2 regions of the Romboutsia sp. BSD2780061687b_171204_C1 genome follow, and region 1 is predicted to be linked to the other one. Evidence: riboswitches for the same ligand, from Rfam matches in the RefSeq annotation. Region 1 holds a riboswitch; the other holds the start of a gene.
What was found. Region 1 has a riboswitch for glycine ahead of I2H23_RS02040 (alanine/glycine:cation symporter family protein). Riboswitches for the same ligand answer to the same signal wherever they lie in the genome.

Region 1 (7,900 bases):
GACTTCCTCTTTTAGGAATTGTATTTGATAGATTTACAGTAGCAATACTTGCCTTTTCTCTAAACTATAGTGCATATTTTGCAGAAATATTTAGAGGAGGCATAGAGTCAATAGATAAAGGTCAATATGAAGCCTCTTTAGTACTTGGATTTGACAGATTTACAACTTATAAAAAAATAATAGTACCCCAAGTAGTAAAAAGTATTTTAGCTCCAATGTCTAATGAAGTTATAACATTAATAAAAGATACATCTTTAGTTTATATATTAGGACTTAACGATATACTAAGACTTGCTCAGATAGCTTCTAATAGAACTTTAAGTTTAATTCCCCTACTTAAGGTTGGTCTTATATATTTAGGATTAATTTTCATACTAAGTAGTGTCTTTAAAGCTTTAGAAAATAAGTATTCATATTATAGATAGGAGTTTTTATATGTTAGAAATAAAAAATTTAAATAAATCATTTGGTAAAAATAAAATATTAAATAATATATCATTTAATATAAATAAAGGTGAAATTGGAGTTTTACTTGGAAAATCAGGCGCTGGTAAAACAACTTTACTTAGATGTATATGTGGACTAGAAGATTTTGATAGTGGAAGTATTATAATAGATAAAACCACTATGAAAAGCTCTATGGATATACTAAAGTTAAAAGGTCAAATTGGAATGGTATTTCAAAATTTCAATTTATTTCCACATATGTCTGTACTTGAAAACATTACCTGTGCATTAGTTAATGTACTAGGTCAAAGTGATAAAGAAGCTTTAGAAAAAGCTACTAGTATTTTAGATTTAGTTAACTTAAAAGATAAACTAAATTCATATCCTTTTGAACTATCTGGTGGACAAAAACAAAGAGTAGCAATCGCTCGTGCAATAGCCCTATCCCCAAAGATATTATGCTTTGATGAACCTACATCTGCACTAGACCTAGAATCTATAGAGGATATAATAAATATCATGTATAAGTTAAAAGAAAATGGTATGACTATTTTAATAATTACTCATGACTTAGATTTTGCAAATAAAATTTCCGATAAAAGCATAACTATAAAAAATGGATTAGTTGATAATTTAGCCATACTTTAATAAAAAATTTCCTTCACTTGAACTACGTATAGGCAAAGTGTTTCATATCACCGACAACTACTTCCATTGCTCAAGTTTAGCGATTAATCTAAAAAAAGTATATCTTAACAATTGTTAAGATATACTTTCCTTAAAATGCAGTATTCGTAGCAGTTATTTCGTAGCTATCAAAATCATCTTTTTCACATAATATTTCAACTTTTCTTTTTTCTCCTGGTGCTATATCACTTTCATTAGTAAAAGATTTTTCTATAACAGTACCATCTTTTCCTAATAGCTTATAATCAAACTGAACATAATCTATCATTTCATTACTTGTATTTTCAAAAACTCCAACTATTTTAGTCATGTAATCTTCTTTTTTTATTTCCCAAGTAATATTTTTAGCCATCTCTTCTATTTTCTTATTTTCTTTTTCTGATTGTGATTGTGTTTCTTCTATAGCATGGTTAACACTAGATGCACCTTGTGCAAGCATTAGAGCGCAACCTCCTATTATAACTACAAATCCTATTATAACTCCTAGTAAAACTTTTTTCATAAATAACCTCCATAATAACTATTTCATTATTTATTATAAAGTTTATTTATAGCCTATTGGTATGCTCATAGCATACAACTACCCTACAATATAAGTTAATGGTATACCTAGGCTCCAAAATATTATATTAGAATATAGTACATATCCAAGTATCTTTATATGTAATTTATTACTTTTTATAATTGGTAACTTGTTTTTTATATCTAGAAAATTAGTATATAATAAAAAATACATTAAAAGCATTATTACTACTATTAAGTTTTGTATTAATTCACCAATGCTACTTCCAACAAATAGTCCTATTATTAAAAATATATAAAATACTGTAGATAGTGTCATATTGATCCTATTTCCATTTCTAAACCCTGGTATATACTTAGATTTTAACCTAGTGTTTTTATTAATTTTTTTAGTTTTAATATTTATAGGTTTACTACTATCTTCATTTATAATTTTTTCTTTTAATTTATATCCTATTTTGTTTATATTTTTTTCTTTACTGGCTTGTGTTTTATAAATTAATTTTATTAAATCACTCTTTAGTGCTGATACATCTTGATACCTATCATCTGGAGATATCTTAGTACATTTCTTTATAACATTTTCCAATAACCCTTTATTTTCAACTTCTTTTATATGCTTTCCTGTAGTTAGCACATTCATCATAATACCCAATGAGTATATATCGCTTCTACAATCACTTTGTTCAAATCCAAATTGTTCAGGAGATGCATAACCTTTAGTGCCTAGTAAAATTGTATCCATATTTTCTCCATATTTATAATTTCTAGATATATCAAAATCAATAAGCTTTAATACATTATCATTACTTATCATTATATTAGATGGCTTAATATCTCTATGTATTATTGGCGGGTTTAGATTATGTAATATATTTAATATGTCACATAAAGATATTATATAATTTATAACTTCTATTTCTTCTAAATGACCTGTTTCTTTTAATTTTTCATGAAGAGTTTTACCATTTACAAACTCCTCTATTACTACCAACTTATTATCTATTTCAAATACTTCATATATTTTAGGCATATTTTCACTTTTTATATTCTTTAAAGCATCATATACATCTTTATTACATTCTTTTAATAATCTTTTTATATATGATTTATTTTTTATATTATTATGAACAAGTATTACTTCACTTTTACTACTTTTATGTATTGTTTTTAGTTCTTCATATAAAGACAACTCTAGTTCTGCTTCTAAATTCAAATTTAATCCCTCTTTATCTACATTTTTCAGTAAAATTATATCATACATAAATACTATTTTGTTAAACTTCTAATTTAATGATAATATTATACTATCTATAAGGAGGTTTTATATGAACGTAAAAACTATATCCCCTTTTTCTATATTATCAAAATCTATAATTTTATTTATACTAGGACTTATTATGTTATTTAGTTCTGATTTTATAGGAAGTATAACAACTGATATGATACTAACTTTTTTATTACTTATAGGTGCATTATCTATGCTAACTTATATTTTTAACAAAGAAAAGCGCCATATAAGTACACTAGTTGAAGGTATTCTTTGTATTTCTCTTGGGCTTTTTATTAAATATAATCCTATTTTTTTAACGGTATCTATTATAAGAATAATAGGTCTGTATGCATTATTAAATTTTGTAGGTAGAATTACTGCAGCTATTATTTTATACAAAAACAATGTAAAAGAATGTGTAAGGGGCTTTATTTTTAGCTTAATATCATTAGGATTTGGTGTTGTTTTATTATTTTATCCACTAGATTATATATCTATAGTAGATAAAATATGCAGTATATATGTAATACTAATATCTCTTACACTTTTTTCTGATTTTTTAAGGGAGATTTTAGATATTAATACCTTTAAATCTAATTTAAAAAGGAGATTTAGGATTACACTACCAATAGTTTATGCAGCATTTATACCTCAACATCTATTAGATAAAATTAATAATTTTATCAAGGTAAATCCTAATAATAAAGTTTTAGTTGAAAATAGTGACTATGATAATTTAATAGATAGTTCTTTTTCAACAATAGATATATTTATTCATCTAGCACCTGATTGTGCTAATGGATTTGGTCATGTTGATATATCTTTTGATGGAATAACTTATTCATACGGAACTTATGATAGTAGTTCTAATAGATTATTTACACTTGTTAGCGATGGTGTTTTATTAGAAGCTGATACTAAAAAATATATTAATTTTATAAATTCTAAATGCAATCGGTCTCTAATAGGGTTTACTTTAGCATTAAATAAAATTCAACATAATGCTATTAAAGATAAAATATCATCTATTAAAAATAATTGTATTCACTGGGAATGTAATTCAAAGAAAGATCCTTTTAAAGAGTATACTGATGAAACAAATCTAATGTTTTTAGATACTAATTGTAAATTTTATAAATTCAAATCTGGGTATTTTAAAACATACTTTACTCTAACAGCAAATTGCGTAAGACTTGCAGATACTATCGTAGGTTCTATAGGTTTAGATTTAATAGCAATAAATGGTATAATAACACCTGGTACTTATTATAATTATTTAGATAATTTATTTAAAAGAAAAAATACTATAGTTGTAAAAAAACAACTTTATATGAAACAATCTTCTATATAAATTGGAGGTAATAGCTTGAATAATGAAACAATAGAGTTAATGAGTGTTTTAAAAAATATAAAAGATGAAAGTTGTTTAGATGAATATCTAGTAGATATCTATGATAAATATAAAGGCTTAGAATTCAAGACATTTTTTGAAGATATTTTAAAACATAAACAAATTACTAAAAGTGAGCTTATAAAAAATGCTCGTATAGATAGAACTTATGGTTATCAAATTTTAAATGGAAGCAAAAAGCCTAGTCGCGATAAAGTTATAAAACTTTGTATAGGAGCAAATCTAGATATTAAAGAAACTAATAAAGCCTTAAGACTTGCCGATTGCGGTGAACTATATTCTAAAAATTTAAGAGATGCTGTGATTATATTTGGTTTAAACAAAGGAATTGGTATTCTAAAATTAGATGAACTCTTATACGATAGGAATTTGGCTTGCTTAGATGATTAAGATTTAAAAAGGTAATAAGTTTATGTTGTTACATACTTATTACCTTTTTTATATTTAGGATTAAATTATATATTTTATTTATCTATACTCATTTTTATTTACATTAGCTTCTTCTTTTATTTCACTACGCATATTATTAAGAGATTCTTCTCTTCTTTTATTTTTTTCCTCTAATTTTCTTCTTTCTTCAGGATTATCTACCTTTTCAATCATTTCATTTGCTAATCTAATATTTTTTAGAGTATGATTTATATTACATTGTATTTTCTCAACATTGTCTCTTCTATCGTCTGGATTTGGTTTCATTTTATATCTCCTTTTAATTAATTTTCATTAGTTATATTGTTCAATACACATATTTTTATTCTAGTTTGATTAAGTCAAAAAATATATATTATAGAAATTATCCTAAGATTTTAAATATCTAGTTTATATAGCTAAAGTGTTTAATTTTATTTTTTTTGATTTGACATTTGATATTTTTTTTTGTACTATTATAGAAAATGCAATAACAAATCAATACCCGATTGAAGCTTTATAGAAGAGCTGTCATTTTGACACACCGAAGGAGTCGCACTCTCAGGTACTTTTATAAGTAGGACTGTAAAGCTTAGGGAACTCTGGAGAGACCTATATAGGCGCCGAAGGGGCAAGGCAATTTTGCTCAATCTCTCAGGCAAAAGGACAGGGATTATGTACTATACTTACTTTTTGTATAGTTTTATAGTTGTAGTTTATCCAGAGCTAAGTCTTAAGACTTGGCTTTTTTTATTCAAGCAATTATTATTCTTATTATTTAGAAAATTAAAAATTTCTAAATATCTTATCTTCCTGTCAATTAATTCATTTTCCTTTATTGATTTATTAAGGCATAAAATTCACTTCGCTTAAAAAATAAGCGAATATATAAGGAGTGTATTTTTATGAATTTAATTGATGTTTTATCTCAAATTAACTCATTTATATGGGGACCACCTTTACTAATACTATTAGTTGGTACTGGTATATTATTTACTTTTAAACTTGGATTTTTACAAATAACTAAATTACCTACTGCTTTAAAATTAATATTTAAATCAGAAAATAATGGTAGTGGAGATATTTCAAGCTTTAGCGCTTTATGCACTGCTCTTGCTGCTACAGTTGGTACTGGAAATATAGTTGGTGTTGCTACTGCTCTAAAAATAGGAGGTCCTGGTGCATTATTTTGGATGTGGGTTGCAGCATTTTTTGGAATGGCTACTAAATATGCTGAAGGAGTACTTGCTATAAAGTATAGAACTAAAAATGAAAAAAACGAAATTTCTGGTGGTCCTATGTACTATATAGTAAATGGTATGGGATCTAAGTATAAACCTCTTGCTATTTTCTTTGCTATAAGTGGTATTTTAGTTGCTCTTTTAGGTATAGGTACATTTACTCAAGTTAATTCTATAACTGATTCTATTAATGGAAGTTTTGGAATTAATCCTAAAATAACTGGAATTATATTAACATTAATTGTAGCCTTAGTTATATTTGGAGGTATTAAAAATATTTCAAAAGTAGCATCTACAGTAGTTCCATTTATGTCTTTTGTATATATACTAATGTGCTTTTTAATTATTTTAGGCTCATTTAATAAAATACCATCTACATTTATCTTAATACTAAAAAGTGCTTTTACACCTACATCTTCTATAGGTGGATTTATGGGAGCTAGTGTATCTATGGCTATTAGAAATGGTATTGCTCGAGGCGTATTTTCTAATGAATCTGGACTTGGTAGTGCTCCAATTGCAGCAGCTGCTGCTAAAACTAATCATCCAGCTGAGCAAGGTCTTATATCTATGACTGGGACATTTATAGATAGTTTGATAATCTGTTCTCTTACTGGATTTTCTCTTATATTATCTGGTGTATGGAAAGGAGATTTAAATGGTGCTCTTATGACTCAAAGTGCATTTGAAAGTGTTCTTCCACATATTGGACCTTTATTTTTAACTATTAGTTTAAGTTTATTTGCTTTTACTACTATACTTGGTTGGTGTTATTATGGAGAAAGATGTTTTGAGTTTTTATTTGGTATTAAGTTTATAAGCGCTTACAGGGTTGTCTTTGTTTTAATGATACTTATTGGGTCATTTTTAAAACTTGAAATGGTTTGGATAATTGCGGATATGGTTAATGCTCTTATGGCTATACCTAACCTTATAGCTCTAATTTATCTTACTCCTGTAGTTATAGCTGAAACTAATACCTATATGAATTATTTAAAATTAAAAAAAGAAGATTCTTATGCTATTAATATATAAATAAATTACATTAATAACTTATATTTTATATGTATTATTTTAAATAAAAAACCTGTATCAATATTATTGATACAGGTTTTTTATTATTATATCTAAAATTATATTATACATTCTATAAGTTCTTCTTTGTTCACTCGATAGAAATACTTATTTATATCAATATTTTCTAATATATCTAATATATCTTTTTTATTATATCTACATCCATATAGTAAATTTGATATATCCTCTATTTCGCCTTCTCCAAAAAAGTCTCCATTTATTTTACATTCTTTTATTATACCTTTATCTACATTAATCCTAAACTCTACTTTCCCACCATCTAATCTTTTTCCTTTAACAATCTCAAATTTAGGAGATTTTCCGTAGTTCCATTCCCAAGTTTCAAATTTTTCTTTAGCTATTTCTTCTACTCTCTTTATATCTTCTTTTGTTAAATTATAAACTCCACTAGATTCTTTAAGTAAACTCTCTAGCATTATATCTTTAAACTTTAAACTATCCATATCTTCCTTTAAATAGTTTTTAAGATTTGCAACCCTATCTTTAACTGATTTTATTCCTTTAGATATTATCTTATCTTCAGCTACAGTTATACTTCTTACCATTTCCTCTATGTTAGTATCAAATAGTATAGAACCATGGTGTAATTTACATCCATTTTTAACACATTGTGCATTTCCAGAGAATTTTTTGCCATCTACTAATAAATCATTCCTACTATTAAAGTATGTATCTATTCCTTGACTTTTTAATGCTTCAATAATTGGCGTTGTAAATGTTTTAAAGTCTATTCCATTTCCATTATAATTTTTAGTTATAAAGCTAAATTGCCATCCATTCATATCCGTATATATAGTTCCGCCACCTGTTATA
Region 2 (7,900 bases), 190 kb from region 1:
CTTTTATTGATTCTAAAAGTGGCTTAGTTTCATAAACCTTAACTTCATCAGGAGTTAAATTTCTAGCAGTTTCCCCTAAATATGCTGCAGCTTTAAATCCTATCATTCTTACTGCTTTTTCATGGTCATGTTGTTTTAATCCATCTACTGGTTCTGCTATAACAACTATATTGTTAAGATTAGAGAAAGGGCAATATTTTGCCCCAGGTCCTGTCATATCGATAATACCTTCTTGTAATCCTACTATTTTACCAGTAGTAACAACAGTACACCCATAAATTGCATGAGTTTTTCCACTTCCAACAATTCAATCTTAGATATTATTCCTGGGAATATTCCTCCATTACCTTCTACTTTAACTCTTGGCTCTATAACATCTTTTACTGGTACTATTCTTACACTTTCACCTGGATGAGCTAGTTCTATATCTATAGACTTTATATGCTCGTACCCACCAATTTCTTTAAGCATCTCTTCCTTATTGATGTATAATGTAGCATCTTTAACTTTAGTTACTTCCCAAACTGAATATCTCTTATAAAAATTTTACCTAACTCAAGGCGCATGCTTGCACCCCCTAATTATTTAAGTTTTAAAAAACTAAAATTTATATTTCTCAACTAACTCAATATATAACCTTTAATATTTATTAAACTAGTTGTAAGTAACTACTTTATATAAATATTAAAGGTATTTCTTTATCATTTCTTCTATATTAATCTTAGTTGCATCATATTTTGTAACCTCATCTATTTTTTGACCATCTTTGTATATAGCTATTGTTGGAAGTCCTAATATTTTTTCTTTTATAGCCAATCTTCTAGCTTCTGTTGTATCTAGTTTACAGAATTTAAAATTTTCCTTATATTTATTAGCAAGTTCTTCAACCTCTGGAAGCAATGCTTTACACGGTTCACACCCTTCACTCCAAAAATCTACAACAACTATACCTTCATGTTTTAAAACTTCTTCTTCAAAGGTGTTTTTATCTAAAATTATCATTCAAATTCCTCCTTTATAATTAAATAGTTGATTTTTCTAAATTCCATTCTTTACTTTCTATATATTTTTCAGCACTTATTGTAGCTATAGCTCCATCATTAGTAGCTGTTACTACCTGTCTTAAGGCTTTAACTCTGCAATCTCCTGCTGCAAATACCCCTTCTATATTAGTCTTCATATCTTCATCTGTTATTATATAGCCATTTTGGTCTGTATATATTTTATCTCTAAATATCTCTGTTTCTGGTTTTAGTCCTATGAATACAAATACCCCCATTGTTCCATCTTCTTCATCTGCTTCATATTCACTTAATTCACCTGTTAGAATATTTTCAAATACAACTTTTTTTAATATTCCATCACCGCATAATTCTTTCACAGTCGTATTGTGTACAAATTCTATATTAGGATTGTTTTGTGCTTTTTCTGCTATTGATTTGGCACAAGTTAGCTTTTCATTTTTATTAACTATTGTTACCTTTCTAGCAAATTTTGTTAAAAAAATCCCTTCTTCAACTGCGCTATTTCCTCCACCTATTGCAAATACTTCTAAATCTGTGAAAAAATCTCCATCACACGTTGCGCAATATGATACTCCCTTACCTGTTAGCTCTTTTTCTCCTTTAACACCAAGCTTTCTAGGTGTAGACCCAGTAGCAATTACTACAGCCTTTCCTCTATATTCGCCTTTTTCACCTTTTAATACTTTTATATCAGATTCTAAATCTACATCTATTATATTATCTTTTTTCATTTCTGCCCCAAAACTTTTGCATTGTTCCACCATTCTTGCTATTAACTTAGGTCCACTAGCATTTTCTACTGAACCTGGATAGTTAGCAACATCATGAGTTGTTACTATTTGTCCTCCAGTTTTTCCTTTTTCAAGTATAAGAGTTTTTAACTTTGCTCTTGCACCATAAAGTCCTGCCGAAAGCCCTGCAGGCCCTGAGCCTATTATTATTAAATCATATATATTTCCCATAAATTTCTCCTTTATATTTATTTTTTTAACATTTTTATAAAAAAATATTTTATTATTTTGTCACATACAAATATTATTTTTAATTTCTATAATATATATTGAATTCTTTCTAATGTATTACTTAAGATATCTAAGTCTATAACTCTAAAGTCATCTATTACATTATATGTCCAATTAGGTGTTTGTTTATTATTTTGAAATTTATTAGAAATGTATATTGCTTCTTCAATTAATAGTACTGAATTTGTATCTAACTTGTTTGATTTTTTTAATATTATACTTCTGTATGGAGTTTCATTTGGCTTTATACTGGAATACAGATAAAAGTTCGTAACCTTTGTGAATTAGATTTCTACTTTCTTTTAAAATTTCTAGATATATGTCATTTATATATTTTACATTTTTGTGCTTTATTTTGTTTTTGACAATAGTATTATTGGTTATTATTATTATAAAAATCCTCTCCTTTTTAAGTCTATTTAATAAAAAACAGAGAAAACAAATCCCATTTGTTTTCTCTGTTAATATAATCTTCAGAGTTCCATCTGAATATAGTATTTTTACCTGAGAATTTCATTTGATTAAATTAGGATTTAATCAAACTTGTACCTTCGGTCACTTCTTTTTAGAAGTAATCTCCTATATCCTTCAACCGGAATGTTTAATTTTTTTATACTTTCTAAGTTAAGAAAAGAAACTTTCAATTTAAATTCCAATATATTTTTCTATAAATATTGCTACATATTTCTACCGTATATATATTATAAAGCTTTATCATCTATACTATCTAAATAATTTTTAATAACATCTATAATACTTTCTACACATCCATCTTCAAATGGAGATTTTAAATCACCTATCTTTACTATTTCTAAGAATGACTTTGTTCCTCCAACTCTACATATGTCTAGATAATTTTCCCATCCATTGATTCTGTCCACCCTCATTTTTTTCCAAAACTGTAATGCACATATCTGAGCTAATGTATAATCTATATAATAAAATGGATTTTTAAATATATGTCCTTGCTTAAACCACCAAGTTCCTTTTTCTAAAAAATCATTATCTTCAAATATTCTATGTGGTAAATATTTTTTCTCTAGTTCTCTCCAAATATTTTTTCTTTCTTCTTTAGTCATATTAGGCTGTTCATATATATAGTGCTGGAATTCATCTACTACTATTCCATATGGTATAAACTTAATAGCTGATGATAGATGAGTAAATTTATATTTCTCTGTATCTTCTTTAAAGAATAATTCCATCCAAGGCCAAGTTATAAATTCCATACTCATAGAGTGTATTTCACAACTTTCATAAGTTGGGAAGTTTATTTCTGGCATATCAATCCAAGTTGACATATAAAGCTGAAAAGCATGACCTGCTTCATGAGTTAATACATCTATATCATCTAATGTTTGATTAAAGTTCGAGAATATAAATGGAGATTTATAATCTGGTATATATGTACAGTATCCACCTGCTGCTTTACCTTTTTTAGTTACTAAGTCCATAAGTTCATTTTCTAGCATGAAATTAAAGAATTCTTTAGTTTCATTTGATAGCTCAGAATACATTTTTCTTCCATTTTCTATTATGTATTCGTCACTTCCCTTAGGTGTTGCATTCCCACTTAAAAACTCAAGGTTTTCATCTACATATGTAAGTCTATCTACACCTATCCTTTTAGATTGTCTTTCGTAAAGACTATTTGCTACAGGTACAATATAATCTAAAACTTGTTTTCTAAAGTTTTTTACCATGTCTTTGTTGTAATCAGTTCTCATCATTCTTATATATCCTAATTCTACAAAGTTGTCAAAACCAAGTTTTATAGCCATATTATTTCTTACTTTAACTAATTTATCAAATACTTCATCAAATTCATTTTCTTTTTCTTCAAAGTAATTGTAATATGCCTTAGATGCCTTTATCCTCATATCTCTATCTTCACTTGACATAAATTTTAAAAGTCCAGATAGGTTTCTTTCTTCTCCTTCAAAATGAATTTTAGCAGATGCTAATAGTTTTGTATATTTAGAACAAAGCTTATTTTCCTCTTGAAGGTCTTTTATTATTTCGCTACTAAAAGACTTTAAATTAAAGCTTGCTATATTTATAAACTGTCTTCCAAAATCTTTTTGAATATCTTCTTTAAATTTTGAGTTTACTACTGATTTATAAAAAAGTGAATTAAGTTCTTCATATAATGGAGAATATTCGTCCCAATACACTTTTTCCCTTTCATAAAACTCATCTTCAACATTTATACTATGTCTTATAGAACATAATGTACTCATAGTTTCTATATTATTTCTAATGCTATTTAGTTTATCAATATTTTGTCTTTGCTCTTTGTAAGTTTTTGAATTTTCTATATTATTTATTATTTCTATTATTTGATTTTTACTTTTTTCATAATTTGGTCTTTCATATTCAAAATCTGAAAACTTCATTGAAATATCTCCTTTATTTATATTTATTTTTAATATTTATATTATAGCATACACTCTTTTTTAATTTTCTCTATATAAATTCTGCATATATTGATATAATTATAACTATCTTTATGTAAATATCATAGGAGGATTATATGTATAAATTAATAGCACTAGATATTGATGGCACTTTATTAAATACCGAAAAAAAAATAACTAAGGAGGTTTTTGACTCTATCCAAGAAGCTAAACAAAATGGGAATAAAGTAGTTTTATCTACTGGTAGACCACTACCTGGTGTAACTCCACTACTTGAAGAACTTAATTTAACTGATGAAGGGGACTATGTTATATGCTTTAACGGAGCTGTTGTTCAAGAAGTTAAAACTAAAAAAGTTATATCTAATATAGAAATGAATTATGATGATTTTAAATCTATATATGAACTTTCTAAAAAACTTAATACTTATCTTCATATAAGTACACCACTTGATGTTGTAACACCTAACAAAAAACCTAGTAAATACACTGTTTTAGAATCTGATTTAAATAAAATACCTTTAGTTTATAAACCAGAAGAAGAAATAGATGAAACTATGACATTTTGTAAGGTTATGATTGTTGACGAACCTGAAAAATTAGAAGAAATAATAAAAAATGTACCTCAAGAATTTTTTGATAAATACACAGTTGTTAGATCTGCTCCATTTTTCCTAGAGTTTTTAAATAAAAAAGCTAATAAAGGAAATGCGCTTAAAGCTTTATGTAAAAATATAGATTTATCTATAGATAAAGCTATAGCTGTAGGTGATGAAGAAAATGACAAGCATATGATAGAGTATGCAGGGCTTGGTGTAGCAATGGGTAATGCTCGCGATAGCATAAAGAATATTGCAAACTATATAACTAAAACTAATAATGAACATGGAGTTGCACATGTTATCAATAAATTTTTACTAAATAAATAAGTATTAATATTAATCATGTAATATAATTCTTTCTTTGTGGATATAAGTCGCTTTATGTAAACTAACTTATATCCATTCTTTATATATTCATATGCGTTTAAGTTCTTGTATTACATTATTTTTTATTATTAAATGTTATATCTTTGAGTTTAAATTCTCTTTATTTTGTTATCTTCCTAGACAATGTAGCTGTCCAAATACCAACCATAGTAACACCTAAAAGCATTTCTATTGCAGATAATAAAGTACTAAAAAATCCTACTGGAGTTATATCTCCATATCCAACTGTTGTAAAAGTTACTATACTAAAATACAATGAATTAATGAAGTCTTTATTTATAGAAGATACATCTATATTTCCCATTAATGCACCTTTATAATTTATAAATTCTCCACCTATATTAAGACCTGTTATCATGTATAATATAGCAAATACCAATACAATTTCTAAAGATGTTATAAGCGCATATGTTGGACGTTCTCCATAACCACAAAGTGCCCAGTATATTATGGACTTTAACTTAGCTATTCCTTTTAAACCATCTTTCTCTATTAATTTAGCTATATAATAATATTCTCCACCTATGTTTAATAATCTATTAGCTTCAAATTTTGTTGATATATCCTTATATACCTTGTATATATCTATACACTCATTCTTATCTTTTTTCTTTAAGTCAACTTTATCTATAAATGTATGCTCGTCAAATTTACTTAAATAATAATCTTCAAAAGATATATCTAAATGCTTTGGACGTAATATTTTAATAGCACTTAAATCACTGTCACAAATTATAACCTCTTTCATTATGCATTTATTAAATATAGAACCATTTAGATTACTTTCCTTTATATATACATTTTTTAAACTCATGCTTTCAAATTTTGTTTTTTCTATATTACTATTAGTAAATCTAACATCTCTAAACTTACATTCATCTTTAAATATATTTATATCATCTTTTTCATTATAGAATTTACAATCTTTAAATATTACATTTTCAAAATCACATTTAAAAAACACATTTCCTATAAATATACAACTTATAAATTCTATATTTTCAAACCTACATTCTTCAAATTCACAATACAATACTCTTAAGTTTTTTAACTTTTTTTCATTTCTTTCTTTACTAGAAAATTTACCAATACTTTTTTTGTGTATTCTTAAATTATATAGCTTTTCTTCATCATATATATTATATAAATCACTATAATCTTTATTTTGAGTTTCTATTGTATATATTTGTTCTTTTTCTATTTTAAAATTTAACTTATTTATATATTTCATTTCTTTCTTCATTTTTTCAAGTTCGTTGTATGAATCTTCTCTTACTTTCTCAAAATTATAAGTTCTCATTTCATCACCCTAGTTTTAATTAATATAACATAATTACTTTATTTTTTTATAAAACCCTTTATTTATAGAATATATATCACTATTTTTTAATATATCTTATAAAGAGTGTTTATCAATGAATTCTAAGTTTCACTATATATTGTTTATTAAAGTATATAAATTATTGGAGGTTACATATGAATAAAAGTGTTGAGAAACTTAAAGAAGTATTACCAAAGAAATGTTGTTCTTATTGTACTCATCTTTCTCTATATGGTCCTGATGAAAATTACAAATATAATATAAAATGTATATTGCTAGATTCACTACCTAACCTATATAATGATTGTGATTATTTTGAATGTGAATATTCTAATCTAACTAGCTTTGACTTAGATAATCTGTATAGTGAATATTTAGAGGCATGCCTTAAAGTTAAGTATAAGGAATACTTAAATAGCATACATTGGCAAATATTTAAAGATTATGCGCTTAGAGAAAATGATTATACTTGTTCTATTTGTGGACAAGAACACAACTTAGATGTGTATCATATTAATAAAAATTTAGGCAGAGAGACTCTAGAGGATGTTGCAGTTTTATGTGACAATTGCCTAGAATAAATATATACCTTAAATGGATTAAATCTTTAATTTTTTCACATACTAAATTAGATAAAATTCTAGGAGGTATATTAATTATGAATGGAAATTTAGTATGTTTAGCATCTACATGTTTTTATAATAAATGCAGTAGTTGTTATGCTAACGGTATAAATATCTCAGGTTCTATAGCATCAAATACAAATGGTACCCACTGTCTAACTTTTGAAGATAGAAAAAATGCAACTTTGACTAACTCAACTAGTAATGAAGACTATGCTAAAACTCACAATATAGCTTGCCAGGCCAAAGAATGCAAACATAATGACGAAGGCTCTTGTGTTGCATTAAATGTTCAAATAAACAACGAAAATCAAAGTTGTGAAACATTTTGTCCTAGATAATAGCTATAAATAGATTAACTATAATTATTAAGTTGTAATATATAAGTTATATTTTCTTTTATTTTTCACATACTAACCTAGAAGATAATTTTAGGAGGAATGTAATTATGAATGAAAATTTAAATTGTTCTGCAACTAACTGTGTGTATAATAATAGCAAAA

Region 2: linked by a shared signal. The riboswitch ahead of I2H23_RS15630 (GrdX family protein) and the one ahead of I2H23_RS02040 (alanine/glycine:cation symporter family protein) in region 1 are both predicted to bind glycine.

The regions. Positions count from the first base shown of each region.
Region 1 covers NZ_JADMRK010000001.1:407,281-415,180, reverse strand. Annotated here, with positions in the region: gene I2H23_RS02075 (amino acid ABC transporter permease) at 1-425, shown strand, start outside; gene I2H23_RS02070 (amino acid ABC transporter ATP-binding protein) at 436-1,095, shown strand; gene I2H23_RS02065 (FxLYD domain-containing protein) at 1,226-1,636, opposite strand; gene I2H23_RS02060 (serine/threonine-protein kinase) at 1,715-2,872, opposite strand; gene I2H23_RS02055 (HdeD family acid-resistance protein) at 2,985-4,280, shown strand; gene I2H23_RS02050 (hypothetical protein) at 4,296-4,730, shown strand; gene tlp (small acid-soluble spore protein Tlp) at 4,809-5,036, opposite strand; glycine riboswitch at 5,341-5,428, shown strand; gene I2H23_RS02040 (alanine/glycine:cation symporter family protein) at 5,654-7,024, shown strand; gene I2H23_RS02035 (lipoate--protein ligase) at 7,123-7,900, opposite strand, start outside.
Region 2 covers NZ_JADMRK010000001.1:215,301-223,200, reverse strand. Annotated here, with positions in the region: partial or broken gene I2H23_RS01150 (glycine/sarcosine/betaine reductase component B subunit) at 1-566, opposite strand, end outside; gene trxA (thioredoxin TrxA) at 685-1,002, opposite strand; gene trxB (thioredoxin-disulfide reductase) at 1,022-1,987, opposite strand; gene I2H23_RS15630 (GrdX family protein) at 2,074-2,262, opposite strand; glycine riboswitch at 2,530-2,639, opposite strand; gene I2H23_RS01130 (M3 family oligoendopeptidase) at 2,749-4,443, opposite strand; gene yidA (sugar-phosphatase) at 4,581-5,393, shown strand; gene I2H23_RS01120 (ion channel) at 5,554-6,753, opposite strand; gene I2H23_RS01115 (hypothetical protein) at 6,930-7,355, shown strand; gene I2H23_RS01110 (DUF1540 domain-containing protein) at 7,433-7,738, shown strand; gene I2H23_RS01105 (DUF1540 domain-containing protein) at 7,846-7,900, shown strand, end outside.